2 regions of the Sulfurospirillum sp. E15m genome follow, and region 2 is predicted to be linked to the other one. Evidence: riboswitches for the same ligand, from Rfam matches in the RefSeq annotation. Region 2 holds a riboswitch; the other holds the start of a gene.

Region 1 (7,775 bases), on a different contig from region 2:
GGTAATAGATGTATGAACTGTGGACAAATTGATGATGGCGATTTCTAATAAGCTTTAGCCCTTGAAAAACAAGGGCTAAAATGCTTTACATGTAAATCTGTCCGCCGCTCTCTTTAAAATGTTCGGCTTGCTCTTCCATGCCCTTTTCTAACGCAACATTCACATCTTCTGTGCCGATTTTGGCGGCGTAATCTCTCACGTCTTGTGAGATTTTCATGGAGCAGAATTTTGGGCCGCACATGGAGCAGAAGTGGGCGACTTTGGCACTTTCGACGGGTAAGGTTTTGTCGTGGTATTCACGTGCTCGGTCAGGGTCGAAGCCGATGTTGAACTGGTCGTACCAGCGAAACTCAAAGCGTGCTTTACTCATAGCGTTGTCGCGGATTTGCGCACCGGGGAAACCTTTGGCAAGGTCGGCGGCATGGGCGGCGATTTTGTAGGCGATGATGCCTTCTTTGACATCTTCTCTGTTTGGTAAGCCTAAGTGCTCTTTTGGCGTGACGTAGCAGAGCATCGCCGTACCGTACCAGCCGATTTGTGCGGCACCAATGGCTGAGGTGATGTGGTCGTAGCCAGGAGCGACATCGGTCACGAGCGGTCCAAGCGTGTAGAAAGGCGCTTCAAAACAGTCCTCTAACTCTTTGGTCATGTTCTCTTTGATCTTTTGCATCGGCACGTGTCCCGGTCCTTCAATCATCACTTGCACATCGTGCTTCCATGCAATTTTGGTCAGTTCTCCCAAGGTCTCTAACTCGGCAAACTGTGCTTCGTCGTTGGCATCGTAAAGGGAACCGGGGCGTAAGCCATCCCCAAGCGAAAAGGCGACATCGTACGCTTTCATAATGTCACAAATCTCTTCAAAATGGGTGTAGAGGAAGTTCTCTTTATGATGATGCAAACACCATTTTGCCATAATAGACCCGCCACGAGAAACGATGCCTGTGAGACGTTTAGCGGTCATAGGTACGTATGCTAAGCGAACGCCTGCGTGAATAGTGAAGTAGTCCACACCTTGCTCGGCTTGCTCGATTAAAGTGTCTCGGAACACTTCCCATGTCAAGTCTTCGGCGATGCCATTGACTTTCTCTAAGGCTTGGTAGATGGGTACCGTACCGATAGGCACAGCGGAGTTACGAAGTATCCATTCTCTTGTTTCATGGATGTTTTTGCCAGTAGAAAGATCCATGACCGTATCGCCGCCCCAACGCGTAGACCAAAGCATCTTTTCGACCTCTTCCTCGATGGATGAGGTGGTTGCGGAGTTGCCAATGTTGGCGTTAATTTTAACCATGAAGTTACGCCCGATAATCATCGGCTCGGCTTCGGGATGGTTCACGTTGAGAGGAAGAACGGCGCGACCTGCGGCAATCTCTTGGCGGACAAATTCAGGGGTATAAACATCGGGAAGATTTGCACCAAAATGTTCCCCTTTGTGTTGAGCGCCTAAGAGTTTGTTTTGGCGCGCTACTTCCAAATTGCAGTTTTCACGAATGGCGACATACTCCATCTCTGGCGTGATGATGCCTTGGCGGGCGTAGTGCATTTGGGTGATGTTTTTGCCCTTCATCGCACGGCGTGGTTTTTTAAGGTTGGGGAAGCGAAGGGTTTTAAGCTCTTCGTCTTCAAAGCGTTTGTGAAAGTATGCCGAACTAAAATCACTCAACTGCTCGGTATCGGCACGCTCTTCTATCCATTTCGCACGAAGGGGTTTAAGCCCTTGATGAAGGTCGATTTTGACGTTTGGGTCGGTGTAAACGCCTGAAGTGTCGTACACATGCAAAGGCGGATTTTCTTCGACGGTGCCGTCACTTTTTGCGGTGGGACTAAGCTCTATTTCACGCATTGGTACTTGAATGTCAGCTCTTGAGCCTTGAATGTAAATTTTACGAGAACTTGGGAAGTTTTGAATGTAAGATGAATCTATTTTTTCAAGATTATCGAGGACTTTACTCATAAGTGTATCTCCTTATTTCCTACGCTGGCATTACCCAGATCAGGTTCGTGAAGCCACATTAATGACTTCTTGGGGTATAATCTCAGCTTTTTACAGCACCCCCACAGACAATAGTAAACAGTTAGAAAGTGATTATACTTACTCCATCAAAAAACGGACTTAAGCCACAGAGTTGATGCAAAAATAGGCATTATTTTTTTAGAATACGTTTCATTTATTTACATGTAAAAACATTTATATGTAAAAGCGATATCCGTATCACTTTATTTTTTAAATTGTTTATTAAGAGGGGTTAAAGTAGAATGAAATATCTTAAAACGCAAAGTTGGCATCGATGTTATTAGGACTGGGTCTGTTTGGAATTATTGTTGGATTTTGTTCAGGTTTTTTTGGTATTGGTGGTGGAACGGTTTTAGTTCCGGCACTGATTTATGCAGGCTACGACATCAAAGTTGCTATTGGTATATCGGTAATGCAAATGGTTATGGGCTCACTTTTTGGCTCATACATTAATCACAAAAATGGCAAGCTAGAGCTAGGGCATGGTCTTTATTTGGGACTTGGCGCATTAGCAGGTGCATCTTTTAGCGGGGCGATTGTCACTGCTTTACCGCGTGTTGCTCTTTTGATTATTTTTTCTCTCATTTTAGCGATGTCTATTTATAAATTTTTTACAGCCCCCATTGAACCAAAAGCCGAACCCAATCGTTCACGCATTTTACTGTTTTGTGTGGGACTTGGTATCGGGTTGATTGCCATTAGCGTTGGAACAGGTGGAGCCGTTTTTCTCACGCCTATTTTAGTGGGCTTTTTAAATTGGGAGATTAAACAGGCGGTTTCAACATCACTCTTTTTTGTGATATTTGGTTCTATTTCAGGGTTTATTAGTCTTTCAGCACACGGGTTAGTGGACTATACGGATGGATTTATCGTTGGCGTCGGCTCATTGGTTGGCGTCTATTTTGGAGTAAAAAAGTCACACACGGTGGATAAAAAGGTTCAAAAGAAACTTTTGCTCATTTTATACTGTGTGTTACTTGCGCTTACCATTAATAAAATTTTTCAAAGTTAGGCTTTTATGATAAAAATATATGGTGCAAAAGAAAATAATCTTAAAAATATTAATTTAGAAATCCCTAAAAATAAGCTCGTTGTTTTTACGGGACTCAGTGGTAGCGGTAAAAGTACCTTGGCGTTTGACACGCTTTATGCCGAGGGACAACGCCGTTATATCGAGTCACTCTCCTCATACGCAAGACAGTTTTTGGACCGTGTGGGAAAACCTGATGTCGAAAAGATAGAAGGTTTGACTCCTGCCATTGCGATTGACCAAAAGACGACCAGTAAAAATCCTCGCTCAACCGTTGGAACGATTACGGAGATTTACGATTATCTGCGTCTTTTATATGCACGGGTTGGAAAACAGCACTGCCATATTTGTGGAAAAGAGATTTCGCAAATGTCAGTCGCCGATATCATTGAGCAAGTGTTAAAACTTCCAGAAGAGACAAAGCTTTCTATTTTAGCGCCTTTGGTTCGAGAAAAAAAGGGTAGTTTTGCCGACATGATTGAATCCTTACGCCATAAAGGCTATGTCAGAGCTTTGGTGGATGGCGTTATGGTGCGCCTTGATGAAGAAATTGAGCTTTCAAAAACAAAAAAACATACGATTAAAGTCATTATTGACCGTGTGGTGATTCGTGAAGAAAACAGAGACAGAATCGCAACCGATATTGAAAAAGCATTGTTAGAGAGTTATGGTGAAGTAGAGCTTGATATCGCCAATGCTGAAGAAGTAGGGCTTGCAACATCGCATATTCATTACAGTGAGCATCTGGCATGTTTTGACTGTAAAATCAGCTTTGAACCGCTAGAACCACTCTCATTTTCATTTAACTCACCCAAAGGCGCTTGTCCGACCTGCGATGGTCTTGGCATTCGTTATACGCTTGATTTGAAAAAAATCATCAATGAAAATGTGAGTATTGATGAGGGCGCTATTCGTATTTTTTACGGGTTTAATAAAGGTTTTTATGCCAAGTTTTTAGCGGCGTATTGTGAAGCGGCAGGCATTAGTACGCGTATCCCTTATGAAGAGCTTGAAGAGTATCAGCAACGTTCTATCCTTCATGGCGGCGTTGAAGAAGCAACCTTCTTTTGGAAAAAACATAAGCTCACACGTAAATGGGAAGGTGTCATTAAAATCGCTTACGATATGCTCAAAGATGAAAAAGAGTTGGGCGATTATATGAGCGAAAAGACGTGTGACACCTGTGGTGGATACCGTCTCAAAAAAGAGAGTTTGGCGGTTCGCTTGGCAAAGAAAAACATCGCCGATATTCTTGAATTTCCGATTGATCAGTGTTTAGCATTTTTCCAAGATGAGAAAAATTTTGCTTCCATGAAACCACAGCACAAGATGATCGCTGAGCCTATTTTAAAAGAGATTAAAGAGCGCCTTTTCTTCTTATTTGATGTGGGACTTGGGTACATCAGTTTGGGAAGAGACGCACGAACCATTAGCGGTGGTGAAGCACAGCGTATTCGTATTGCTTCGCAAATCGGAAGTGGTTTAACGGGTGTTATGTATGTTTTAGATGAGCCAAGTATCGGATTGCATGAAAGAGATACGTTAAAACTAATTCGAACCTTGCGCAACTTGCAAAAAAAAGGTAATTCGGTCATTGTTGTGGAACACGATAAAGAGACCATTAAAACAGCAGATTTTGTCGTAGATATTGGACCAGGGGCTGGAAAATTCGGTGGAGAAATCGTTTTTGCAGGTACCAATGAAGAACTTTTAAAAAGCAATAGTCTAACCGCGCAATACATCAATGGTACAAAAGATATTAATTATAAAGAAAATCGTGAACAAAGTCGTTGGATAGAACTGAGTAATGTCAGCATCAACAATATCCAAAACCTTGATGTTAAAATTCCTTTAGGCAATCTCGTGGCGATTACAGGTGTGAGCGGTAGCGGTAAAAGTTCACTCATTTTACAAACCTTGCTTCCCGTAGCCAAAGAGTATCTTAACCGTGCTAAAAAGGTCAATAAAGTCGCAGGTGTTGAGTGTATTGGGCTTGACCAACTCGATAAAGTTATTTATCTAGATCAAAGTCCTATCGGAAGAACTCCACGCAGTAATCCAGCCACGTATACAGGCGTGATGGATGAAATACGAGCCTTGTTTGCTAAGACCAAAGAAGCGCAAATCAGAGGTTACAGTGTCGGACGATTTTCATTTAACGTCAAAGGTGGTCGTTGCGAGAAGTGCCAAGGCGATGGTGAAATTAAAATTGAAATGCACTTCTTACCTGACATCATGGTCAAATGTGACAGCTGTAAGGGACATCGTTACAACGCTCAAACGCTTGAGATTAAATATAAAGGCAAATCCATCTCCGATGTTTTAAATATGAGCGTGGATGAAGCGTATGAGTTTTTCAAAGCGATTCCTAAAATTCACCAAAAAGTACAGACCCTTGTGGATGTTGGGCTAGGGTATATTACCCTAGGTCAAAATGCTGTCACACTCAGCGGCGGTGAAGCGCAACGTATCAAGCTGTCTAAAGAACTGAGTAAAAAAGATACGGGCAATACCCTTTATGTTTTAGATGAACCAACTACCGGTTTACACTTCGCGGATGTGGACAGATTGGTAAAAGTGTTACACCATCTCACAGATATGGGTAATAGCGTACTGGTCATTGAACACAATATGGATGTGATAAAAAATGCAGATTATATTATCGATATGGGACCTGAAGGCGGAAGCTATGGTGGGCGTATAATTGCGATGGGAACGCCGTTTGAGGTTGCAAATACTGCTGAAAAAACGGGAAGTTATACCGGAAAATTTTTAGCGTTAGAACTGGGAATAAAAAACGAAGAAAAAAAATAGTTTCATTTTGTAACATGTTGTTACAAAAGAATGTCACTTTCTGCATTGCATGAGTAGGGACATAATATAGACATAATTTTTCATTATAATCGACTGAATTAAAAACAAAAAAGGATTTTTTTTGGAAGCAGTTGCAGGTTCAGTCGTTACTGATAATGAAAAAATTAAGCATAGAGATTGGAAAGGCTATACCATCAAAAGTTTAGCCTTCTGGGTTGTTGTAGGCATCATAGCAGGTATCGTTTTCGGTATCGTTGATCCTCAACTTGCAGTAAAAGCAAAACCAGGAATTGACTGGTTTATTCAAGTGTTAAAATGGCTTGTAGGACCGATTATTTTCTTGACGATTATCTCGGGAATCGTAGGCTTGGAGAGTTTAAAAGAAGTAGGTTCTATCGGTCTTAAGGCCTTGATTTACTTCGAGATAGTAAGCACGTTTGCACTTGCTATCGGTGTTCTATTAGGCAATGTCCTTGGTGCTGGTAAAGGGATGAACTTATCGGTTGCTTCTATGGATGCTAAAAGTGTTGAAAAATTTACCCATGGTACACAAGATGTTGGCTCTGTATGGCATATTTTAAAAGGTGCCGTTCCGAGTGACCCTATCAGCCCTTTTCTTCATGGCAATACGTTACAAGTGCTTTTTATGGCACTTTGTCTTGCGATTTTAATTTCTGCGTTTGGTGGAAAATATAAACCTTCTATTTTAAGACCTATCGAAATTGCACAAACTTTTTTCTTTAAAATCTTAACCCTTTTAATGTGGTTCAGCCCTATTGCAACGTTTAGTGCGATGTCTTTCTTAATTGGTAAATTCGGTGTGGCTTCACTGATTAATATGGCAAGTTTGCTAGGTGTTATGCTAGTGTCTGTGCTTGTGTTTATTTTTGGTGTGCTTGGCATCATCATGGCGATTTTTAAAATTAATATTTTTAAATTTATGCGCTTTATCGCGAAAGAAGTTCTGATTGTTTTTGCAACATCATCGAGTGAATCTGCATTGGCTCCATTGATGCGTCGTCTTGAATCAGCAGGTGTGAGCAGAGGAACAACGGGTCTTGTTATTCCAACGGGATATTCATTTAACCTTGATTGTACCAATATCTATCTTTCACTCTCCATCATCTTCCTTTCCCAAGCGTTTAATATTCCTCTAACGCTTGGCGAAGAGCTGAGCATTATTTTTATCTTGATGGTCACGTCCAAAGGTGCTGTGGGCGTTACAGGTTCAGGCTTTATTGTTCTTGCAGGAACTTTGTCTGCTATGGGTGGTGCTATTCCTGTGGCTACCGTTTCCGTTCTGTTAGGTGTTGATAAATTTATGAGTGAGATGAGAGCCGTGGGTAACCTTTGTGGTAATGCAGTTGCCGCTGTTGTCGTCGGTGCTTGGGATAAACAAATTGATATGGATAAATTCCGTTATGCGCTTGATCATCCAGAAAGTGTTGAAGACGCTATTCCAGGTTAATCTTTTTCGTCCCAATGAGGCATAACGTCTCATTGGGATTTCAACAAAAGAAAGCTATAATCTTCTCAAAATTCAATAAAGAGATGGCATGCTAGCAGAAATCGCCGAACGTATTCGTGCATTACCTCCCTTACCAAAAACATTTCTACAAATCAATGAGCTTTTTCGCAATGAACATGCAAGTATTGCTGATTTGGCTAAACTCATTGAAGAAGACCCGATGTTGGTTGCAAACTTGCTCAAAGTAGCAAACTCTCCTTTGTATAGTTTTCGTCGAGAAATCAAGAGTGTTTTGCAAGCGGTTGGTCTTTTTGGTATGTCTACAACGCGCTCATTGGTGATAGACATGTCTATCAAAAAACTTTTAAACGTTGATCTTTTGCCTTATAATATTTCGCCCGATGAATTTGCCCAACTTTCACATCTTCAAAGCATATTGGTCAGTCGCT
Region 2 (7,775 bases):
GATGATGCCTTACAAGAGGCATATACGGTTTAAAAGCGGTGATAAAACTCAGCATTTTTTCACCATCTGCTGAATGATTTTTGATAATTGCGTATTCATGACGATTAAATTTTCGAGGTTTTAATAAAATGGATTCAGGAGTGAGAATCTTGCCTATATCATGCAAAAGCCCCGCTTGATACAAAATATTTTGCTCTTCAATAGAACAACATAATGCTTCAGCGATTTTGCAACTGTACATGGCCACACGTTTAGAATGACCTGCCGTATAGGCATCCTTTTCCTCAATAACTGTTGTAAACATTTCAACAATTTCTTGTTCTACCATAGAAAAAGTATGCACATTGTACTCTTTGATTGAAGTTTTTTATGAAGATGAACCATATTTAATGAAATATATAGTATCTCATATGATAAATAAAAAATCTATTATAGTAGAGTACATCATATAGAATTAAGCAATCATAAAATTATAGGCAAATTAATGGTATTTTTACTCTATGATAATAGATTGTAATGAAATGCATAGAATACTAGACTTTCCTTACGTACAAATCTAGCATAATAGAGTCCAGATATGTTGAAACAACAAAAAAAGAATAATAATATAAATATACCCGTACTCGAATTCAATGAAAAAGATATAAAACTTTTTTATCAAAAAGTTGGGCAAAAAGTACAGCAAATACGCAAGCAAAAAGGACTTAGTCAATTAGAGCTTTCATATCTTATAGGATTTAAATCAACATCATTAATAGCGGGTGCTGAAGCTGGGTATGGAAACATCAAGTTTTCACTGGAACATCTTTATAAAATTGCTATGGCTTTACAAGTGGAAATCAAGGAGTTTTTTGACATAAATCATTAAATCAATTTGAACGCAACCAAACTCACTGCCATAACAAACATACCTAGAACAATGCCCAAAATCGTGGTATGTGCATTGCCATAAACCCTAGCAGAAGGTAGAAGCTCATCAAAAGAGATATACACCATAATACCTGCAACAATGCCAAACGTAATACCAAGTGTGAGCTGTCCCATTAATGGCAGTAAAATAAAAAACCCGATAATTGCTCCAATAGGTTCGGCAAGACCCGATATAAAGGCATACCAAAAAGCACTTTTTCGGTTTCCCGTTGCATGGTATATCGGTAAAGAAACCGCCATACCTTCTGGAATATTATGAATCGCAATTGCAAGAGCGATACTCATGCCAATATGTACATTTTCGAGCGAAGCGATAAAGGTTGCGAAGCCTTCAGGGAAATTGTGAATACCAATGGCTAAGGCTGTAAAAATACCCGTTCGTTTTAAAGCCGCATCATGCATATGACGTGAAGAAGTGCTAGAACTTTTTAATACGCTGAGTTCTTGGTTACTTTTTGGTTCATGAGGATTCACATCTTCTGGAATGAGACGGTCTATCAGCGCACTGATACCAATACCTGCGAAAAAAGAGAGCAATGCTAAGGATTCACCAAGAATAGCGTTATGATAGATAGTGCTAAAAGCCATTTTAGACTTTTGAAGAATTTCAACAAAGGAGACATAAACCATCACTCCTGCTGAAAACCCAAGTCCGATAGATAAAAATGTATGGCTTTTTGCTTTAGAAAAAAAGGCCAGTAAAGCACCGATACCGGTGCTTAAACCAGCTAAAAGCGTGAGGAGAAATGCAGGTAAAAATTGCTCGAAGGTGACATGCAGCATACCCGCTCCTTTATTGAATTATAGAAGTGATTTTTTGATTTCTTGTAAAAATTCACTAATGTCATCATGAAGCGATTGTAAATCCTCTTCATGCTCGACTTCATCCGCTAAAATTTGGGATACCATATCATACGTAACGATATCTTTATCTCGTGTCATATCAACGATATGCGAATACGTTGCAATGGCACATTGTTCTCCTTTGATAGCATCGTTTAATATGGCAACGACATCAAAATCTTTTGGAGCATCATAGCCACAATGCGATTTTTTTAGCCATTCATCAGGATGCAATAGTGGAACTCCACCTAATTGAATAATACGATCAGCAACCATTGTTGCGTGGCGCAATTCATCCGCGGCGTGTTGCGTAAGCTCCGTAATAGCGGCATCTTTCATAAGCCCTTTAATGACTTTAGCCTCAATAAAGTATTGATAATACGCCAACCATTCATCTGCATAAGCGCGATTGAGTTTATTAACAACCTCTTGAACTTCTATTCCTTTGATAATGGACTTACCAACTCTTGCCATGATTGACTCCTTCATTTAAGATAGAATCATCTTACAGTAGTAAAACTAAAAAATATATTAAATAGTAATTTTTATTACTTAAACTCTTTCATTGATAAAGTTTTGAACAATACATCACTTCTTATATGGCTAATCACATCGATAAGCCCTTGATGAAAGCTCCCCATGCCCTGCTTTTTATCAGCCAATTCTCCAGCAATCGCCATCGTTGAAATACCTGCTATGGCACTAGGCAGAGCATTGCGTGATGCACCTAAAAAACTTCCAATCAATGACGTACTCATGCAGCCTGTTCCTGTCACGCTAGTTAAGGCGCTAACACCATTGTTTAATTCAAAACAGCGTTTTCCATCACTAACAATATCAGTTTTTCCCGTAATGGCAATCACGCACGACATCTTTTTTGCTAATGCAATAGCTATTTTACTGCCGTCATTTTCGGCTTCAAGAGAATCCACCCCTGAACTCTTAGCTTCTAGTCCGGCAATCGTTTTTATTTCTGCCATATTGCCTCTGATAACACTAAACGAGATAGCTTCCATCAGTTGCTCAACACTTTTTCGTCGAAATGTCGTCGCACCAACACCGACAGGATCAAGTACAACAGGAATGCCTTTCTCATTGGCTTTTACACCCGCCTTTAACATAGATGCGATGGTTCGTTCATTCGCCGTTCCAATATTCAATACCAACGCATCGCAAATGCCAACCATCTCTTCAACTTCTGTTATTTCATCTGCCATTATGGGCGATGCACCAATAGCTAAAACAACATTGGCACAATCATTAACCGTCACATAATTAGTAATATGGTGAATTAACGCTCGTTTAGAAGTTAAAGCTTCAAAAACTTTTTTTAGTTCTTCAACCATTTCCATGAAGCAACTCCTTTTTTCGTAATAATAAATAAAATACTGGTACACAGCATTGTTGGAAGCGTTGAGCCGAGCGCTAAATCAAAGGTAATAAACTCATAATAAAGCCCTACGCCCACTCCCCAAATGATGAATGAGCCGATATGCAAAGCCAAAGAAGGCTCAATCTGTATTTTTTTAAAGAGAAAATAATCACTCAAAACAATGGCATACAAAGGCCCAAACACAGACCCGATGGCATATAAAAAGTCCTCATACGCTTCAATCGGTGTCAAGAGTGCCACGATAAGTCCAATGAGAGCCATCACAAACGCTATCTTTCGCTCATTCATCGCAGGGAAAATATTGGTCAATGTCACTCCCGCGGAGTACGCATCCAAAAATGTTGTCGTAATGGTGGAGAGTAGAACAATGGCTAATGCAAAAAAACCTAGATGAAGCGTCATCATCATGCTACCAACACTGGCATCTTTGGCATAGAGTGCAATCGCCAGACCGATAGCATACATTAATGAACTACCGATAAAATAGCCCATAAAGCTACCGACTAAGCCACCTTTTTGATGTTTAGCAAAACGCGTATAATCAGCAATGAGCGGTAACCATGAAAGCGGCATAATGATACTAAGTTCCAAAGCAGCACCAAAACTCATGGCTTCTGTGGGTTTTACATGTAAAAAAGTGCCCTCTTGAAAAACGACACTGCATAACACTAAAGTTAAGGCAAACAGCAAGATAACGGCAATGACATTGAGCTTTTGAAACCCTTGTTTACCAAGCCAAATCCACAGAGCGATAAACAAACCAATTGCGATTGCCCATAGGTGGATATTATCCACCCCAAACAAATCGATACTGAGTTCATTCGCAGCGCGCCCACCTGAGATAATCATCACGGCAGTCCAGCCTATAAGTTGTAAAACATTAAGCAGAGAAAAAAGGTAAGAGCCGTAACGCCCAAACGAAATACGCGTGGACATAATGGCAGGAAGTTTACTTTTTGCGCCAATGACACCGCCTAAAATCAAAATAAATCCACCAATAAGATGCCCAAGAAGAATCGCTTTTAAACCTTCTTCAAAACCAAGAGGCGCTAAGAGCCCACCTGTAAAAATTTCTGCTAAAGAGATCGCAGCACCAAACCACAGAGCAAATAACCCAAAACTACTCAGGTATGTTTTTTCTTCTAACATGATAAACCTGCTTTAGTATAAAGTTCGTAAAAATGATGTACAGGACCAACACCTTTTCCGAGCACAAAACCATGTTCAATAGCCAGTGTTATATAGGCTTTAGCCGCTTCTACTGCTTCTTTAATGGGCATGCCTTTGGCAAGATTGGCGGCAATGGTCGAAGAGAGTGTGCACCCTGTTCCATGGGTATTGATTGTATCCAATCGTTTCGAATGAAAGAAATGAAAGGAGGAACCATCAAATAAAACATCGGTTGCATCATCAGCCAAATGCCCTCCTTTAACGAGGACACATTGACAACCTAATTGGTGCAAATCACGAGCCGCTTTTTGCATCAGCTCTATCGTATCAATTTTATAGCCCACGATGACTTCTGCTTCGGGAAGATTGGGGGTGATAAGTGTTGCCATCGGTAAAAGCAGTTCAATTAAACTCTTTTGTGCCTCAGGTTGCAAAAGCGCATAGCCACTTTTAGAAATCATCACAGGGTCAATGACCAAAGGAGGCAATGAATATTTTTTAAGTGTTTGAGCAATGATGGTTATCGTTTCTGGGCGAGAAACCATTCCAATTTTGATGGCATCAACACGAATATCATCAAAAATTGCTTCAATTTGATGCGCAATCACAGAGGGTGTAACATCTTGCACATCAAAGACACCTTGTGTATTTTGAGCTGTAATAGCAGTAATAACACTCATTCCGTACGTGCCATTGGCACTAAACGCTTTCAGGTCTGCTTGGATACCTGCGCCCCCGCAACTATCGGAGCCTGCAATGGTTAAACAATGTTTCATGGAACTTCCTCAAGGATTTACATGTAAAAATAAAAGGAAGTGTTGGAAGGAAAGAAGAGATGTGTTTTTGAAGACAGATTGGCTTTCCTACGCTGGCACTACCCAGATCAGGTCAAGGATCAAAGAATCACTATTCTTTATCTCAGCTGGTTTACCAGCGCTCCTAGCACTAATTTTCAAATCATTTTACACAGATTTGAAACTTTTTTCAAGATTGGTGAAATTCGATTCGATTGCGCCCATTATTTTTTGCGACATACAGTGCTTTATCTGCATACTCAATCATCTCATACAGTGAAGTATATCTGCAAAAACTGCATATTCCAATGCTCAAAGTGATAGGGATGGCATACGTTTGACATTTTGCAAGTTGCTCTTGAATGCGCAGGGCTATATGAGAAACATCTCTTTGCATAATGCCAGGAAAAAAGACAATAAACTCATCACCGCCATACCGTGCAAAGATATCACTTTCTCTTAATTGCCCGCGGACAAACTGGACAACATGCTGAAGGACATCATCACCCAAAATATGCCCATGCGAATCATTGATTTCTTTAAAGAAATCTATATCAATCATCATAATAGCAGAATACTTTTGATCGCAATCCATTCCTTGAAAACATGCTTGCACAATTTCTAAAAAATGTCTTCGATTGTAAATTTGAGTGAGGTCATCGTATTGGCTAAGCAATTTTAATTGCTTATTGTGTAACTTAAGGTTACCTATAATGTTTTTATAGTAAAAATATATCACTACAGTTGTTACCGTCAATAGCAAAATGATAACGAGCCATAGCACTTCTCTATCAATCATACACTTTAGCCAAAAATTTTATTTTTAATATTCACTATAGGGAATTTATAATTCATTCTAACCAGTATAAACTTAAATCATACTTCACTATAGGGAATACAATGCTAACATATAAAGAGTTTTCAGAGATAGAAATTCAAACTTTCTATCGACATATAGCGTATAATGTACAACGTATTCGTAAAATAAAAAAAGTAACACAATTAGATTTGGCACTTACCATTGGGCACAAATCTGTGAGTACCATAGCAAAGATTGAAGCGGGATTGGAAAACAAGCATTACAATATTGAACATCTCTACAAAATTGCAATAGCATTAGATGTAGATATCTGTGATTTTTTCAGACAGCCACACCTAAGCGATTAAAGTAACTCTTGGGTGTTATACTCTTTCAATAAAAGAGGTTTACCAAAATAATACCCTTGAGAATAATGCACCCCTAACGTTGTAAGAATATTAAAAATCACTTCATTTTCTACAAATTCCGCAATGGTCTTAATTTGATGCTCATTGGCAAAGCTGACAATGGTTTTTACAATAGAGATAGAGTAGTCATCACTTGCAATATTTTTAACTAAACTACCATCAATTTTAATAATATCCGGTTCATAGTCCAAAAGCCTTCCAAAATTCGAATAACCACTGCCAAAATCATCAATGGCAATGGAAACGCCTCGTGACTTAACCTCTTTAATAAACTGCTTAATCACTTCAAACTCTTTAATACTCGCATCTTCAAGCAACTCAAACGTGATGCGGTGTGCATGTTCTTTATGCATGTCTAAAAGACTCATTATCTTCCTGCGGGTTACATTTTCTTCTATATCCACAGCAGAAAGATTAATGCTAATGCCGGCATTGGTCTCATACAACGCTTTAAAAGAGTTATCTAAAACACGTTGCGTAATTTGTGTATAGTAACGTCCTTTTTTAGATATTTCCAAGAAGTCTGAGGGAAACCAGAGGTTGAGATGATCATCCACCAATCGAACCAAAGATTCAAATTTGACAATTTTTCGGGTTTTATTATCGACAATAGGCTGAAAGTAAGAGATAATCCCTGATGCGCTGAGTGCTTTTTTAACGGCGACAATAATGCCCATATTGACCTGTGCTTGTGCTTGCATCTCCAAAATCAAATCGGTGGCTAAAATAAAATTGATTTTTTTTCGTTCCGCTTTTTTCAAACCAAAATGAGCACTTTGATAGGGTTCTTTTCCACCATACGCCAAACTTGCTAAGAGAGAAACATTGTACTCAATTTCATTCAAATGAATGGTATCTGCTTCAATTTCTTTTAGAAGATGTTTGACTTTCTGCTTTAATGCATCCGCATCCAAAGGACACTTATTGATATCAAGCGCCAAGGCATATTCACCAAAGCCAAGGGCATAAATTTTTTCAAAAGGGCACTCTTTGGTAATAGTGTAAAATATCTTTTCTCCTAATTTTCGCTCCAACAACTCAACCAAATCGTTGCTATAAAATTCTTCAACCGTAGCAAAATCTTCAATTTTCAATAAAACAATGACGGTTTCTGGGGTACTGCTAATGTAATCAAAAAGCTGTTTTTTTGGATTCATAACTTCTGTAATATCATTGTGCAACGCGATATACTCTACAATTTCACCTTTACTATTTAATATAGGCTTAATGGCTGTCTTAGTGTAATAACTGCTACCAGTTTTACAACGATTTTTAATGATTCCTTGCCAAAGCTCACCTTGGGTAATCGTCTCCCACAACTCTTTGAAAAGTTCTGTTGGCATATCTTTATGGCGAATAATGGAGTAATTTTTGCCAATAATTTCATTACGGGCAAATCCTGAAATGGCACAAAAAGC

What was found. A riboswitch is a leader RNA that binds a small molecule or an ion and turns the genes downstream of it on or off. The one in region 2 is predicted to bind thiamine pyrophosphate.
Region 1: it holds a riboswitch for thiamine pyrophosphate, as region 2 does, so the genes downstream of both, thiC (phosphomethylpyrimidine synthase ThiC) here and thiD (bifunctional hydroxymethylpyrimidine kinase/phosphomethylpyrimidine kinase) in region 2, are expected to answer to the same signal.

What each region holds. Positions count from the first base shown of each region.
Region 1 is NZ_JCAHZS010000001.1:508,552-516,326, forward strand. It holds gene AC5SLP_RS02635 (hypothetical protein) at 1-48, shown strand, start outside; gene thiC (phosphomethylpyrimidine synthase ThiC) at 86-1,954, opposite strand; TPP riboswitch at 1,954-2,067, opposite strand; gene AC5SLP_RS02645 (sulfite exporter TauE/SafE family protein) at 2,289-3,026, shown strand; gene uvrA (excinuclease ABC subunit UvrA) at 3,033-5,858, shown strand; gene AC5SLP_RS02655 (cation:dicarboxylate symporter family transporter) at 6,022-7,326, shown strand; gene AC5SLP_RS02660 (HDOD domain-containing protein) at 7,415-7,775, shown strand, end outside.
Region 2 is NZ_JCAHZS010000002.1:113,075-120,849, reverse strand. It holds gene AC5SLP_RS04740 (bifunctional diguanylate cyclase/phosphohydrolase) at 1-343, opposite strand, end outside; gene AC5SLP_RS04735 (helix-turn-helix domain-containing protein) at 578-868, shown strand; gene zupT (zinc transporter ZupT) at 865-1,710, opposite strand; gene AC5SLP_RS04725 (ferritin-like domain-containing protein) at 1,732-2,247, opposite strand; gene thiM (hydroxyethylthiazole kinase) at 2,322-3,125, opposite strand; gene cytX (putative hydroxymethylpyrimidine transporter CytX) at 3,104-4,315, opposite strand; gene thiD (bifunctional hydroxymethylpyrimidine kinase/phosphomethylpyrimidine kinase) at 4,309-5,112, opposite strand; TPP riboswitch at 5,180-5,287, opposite strand; gene AC5SLP_RS04705 (GGDEF domain-containing protein) at 5,321-5,929, opposite strand; gene AC5SLP_RS04700 (helix-turn-helix domain-containing protein) at 6,031-6,297, shown strand; gene AC5SLP_RS04695 (EAL domain-containing protein) at 6,294-7,775, opposite strand, start outside.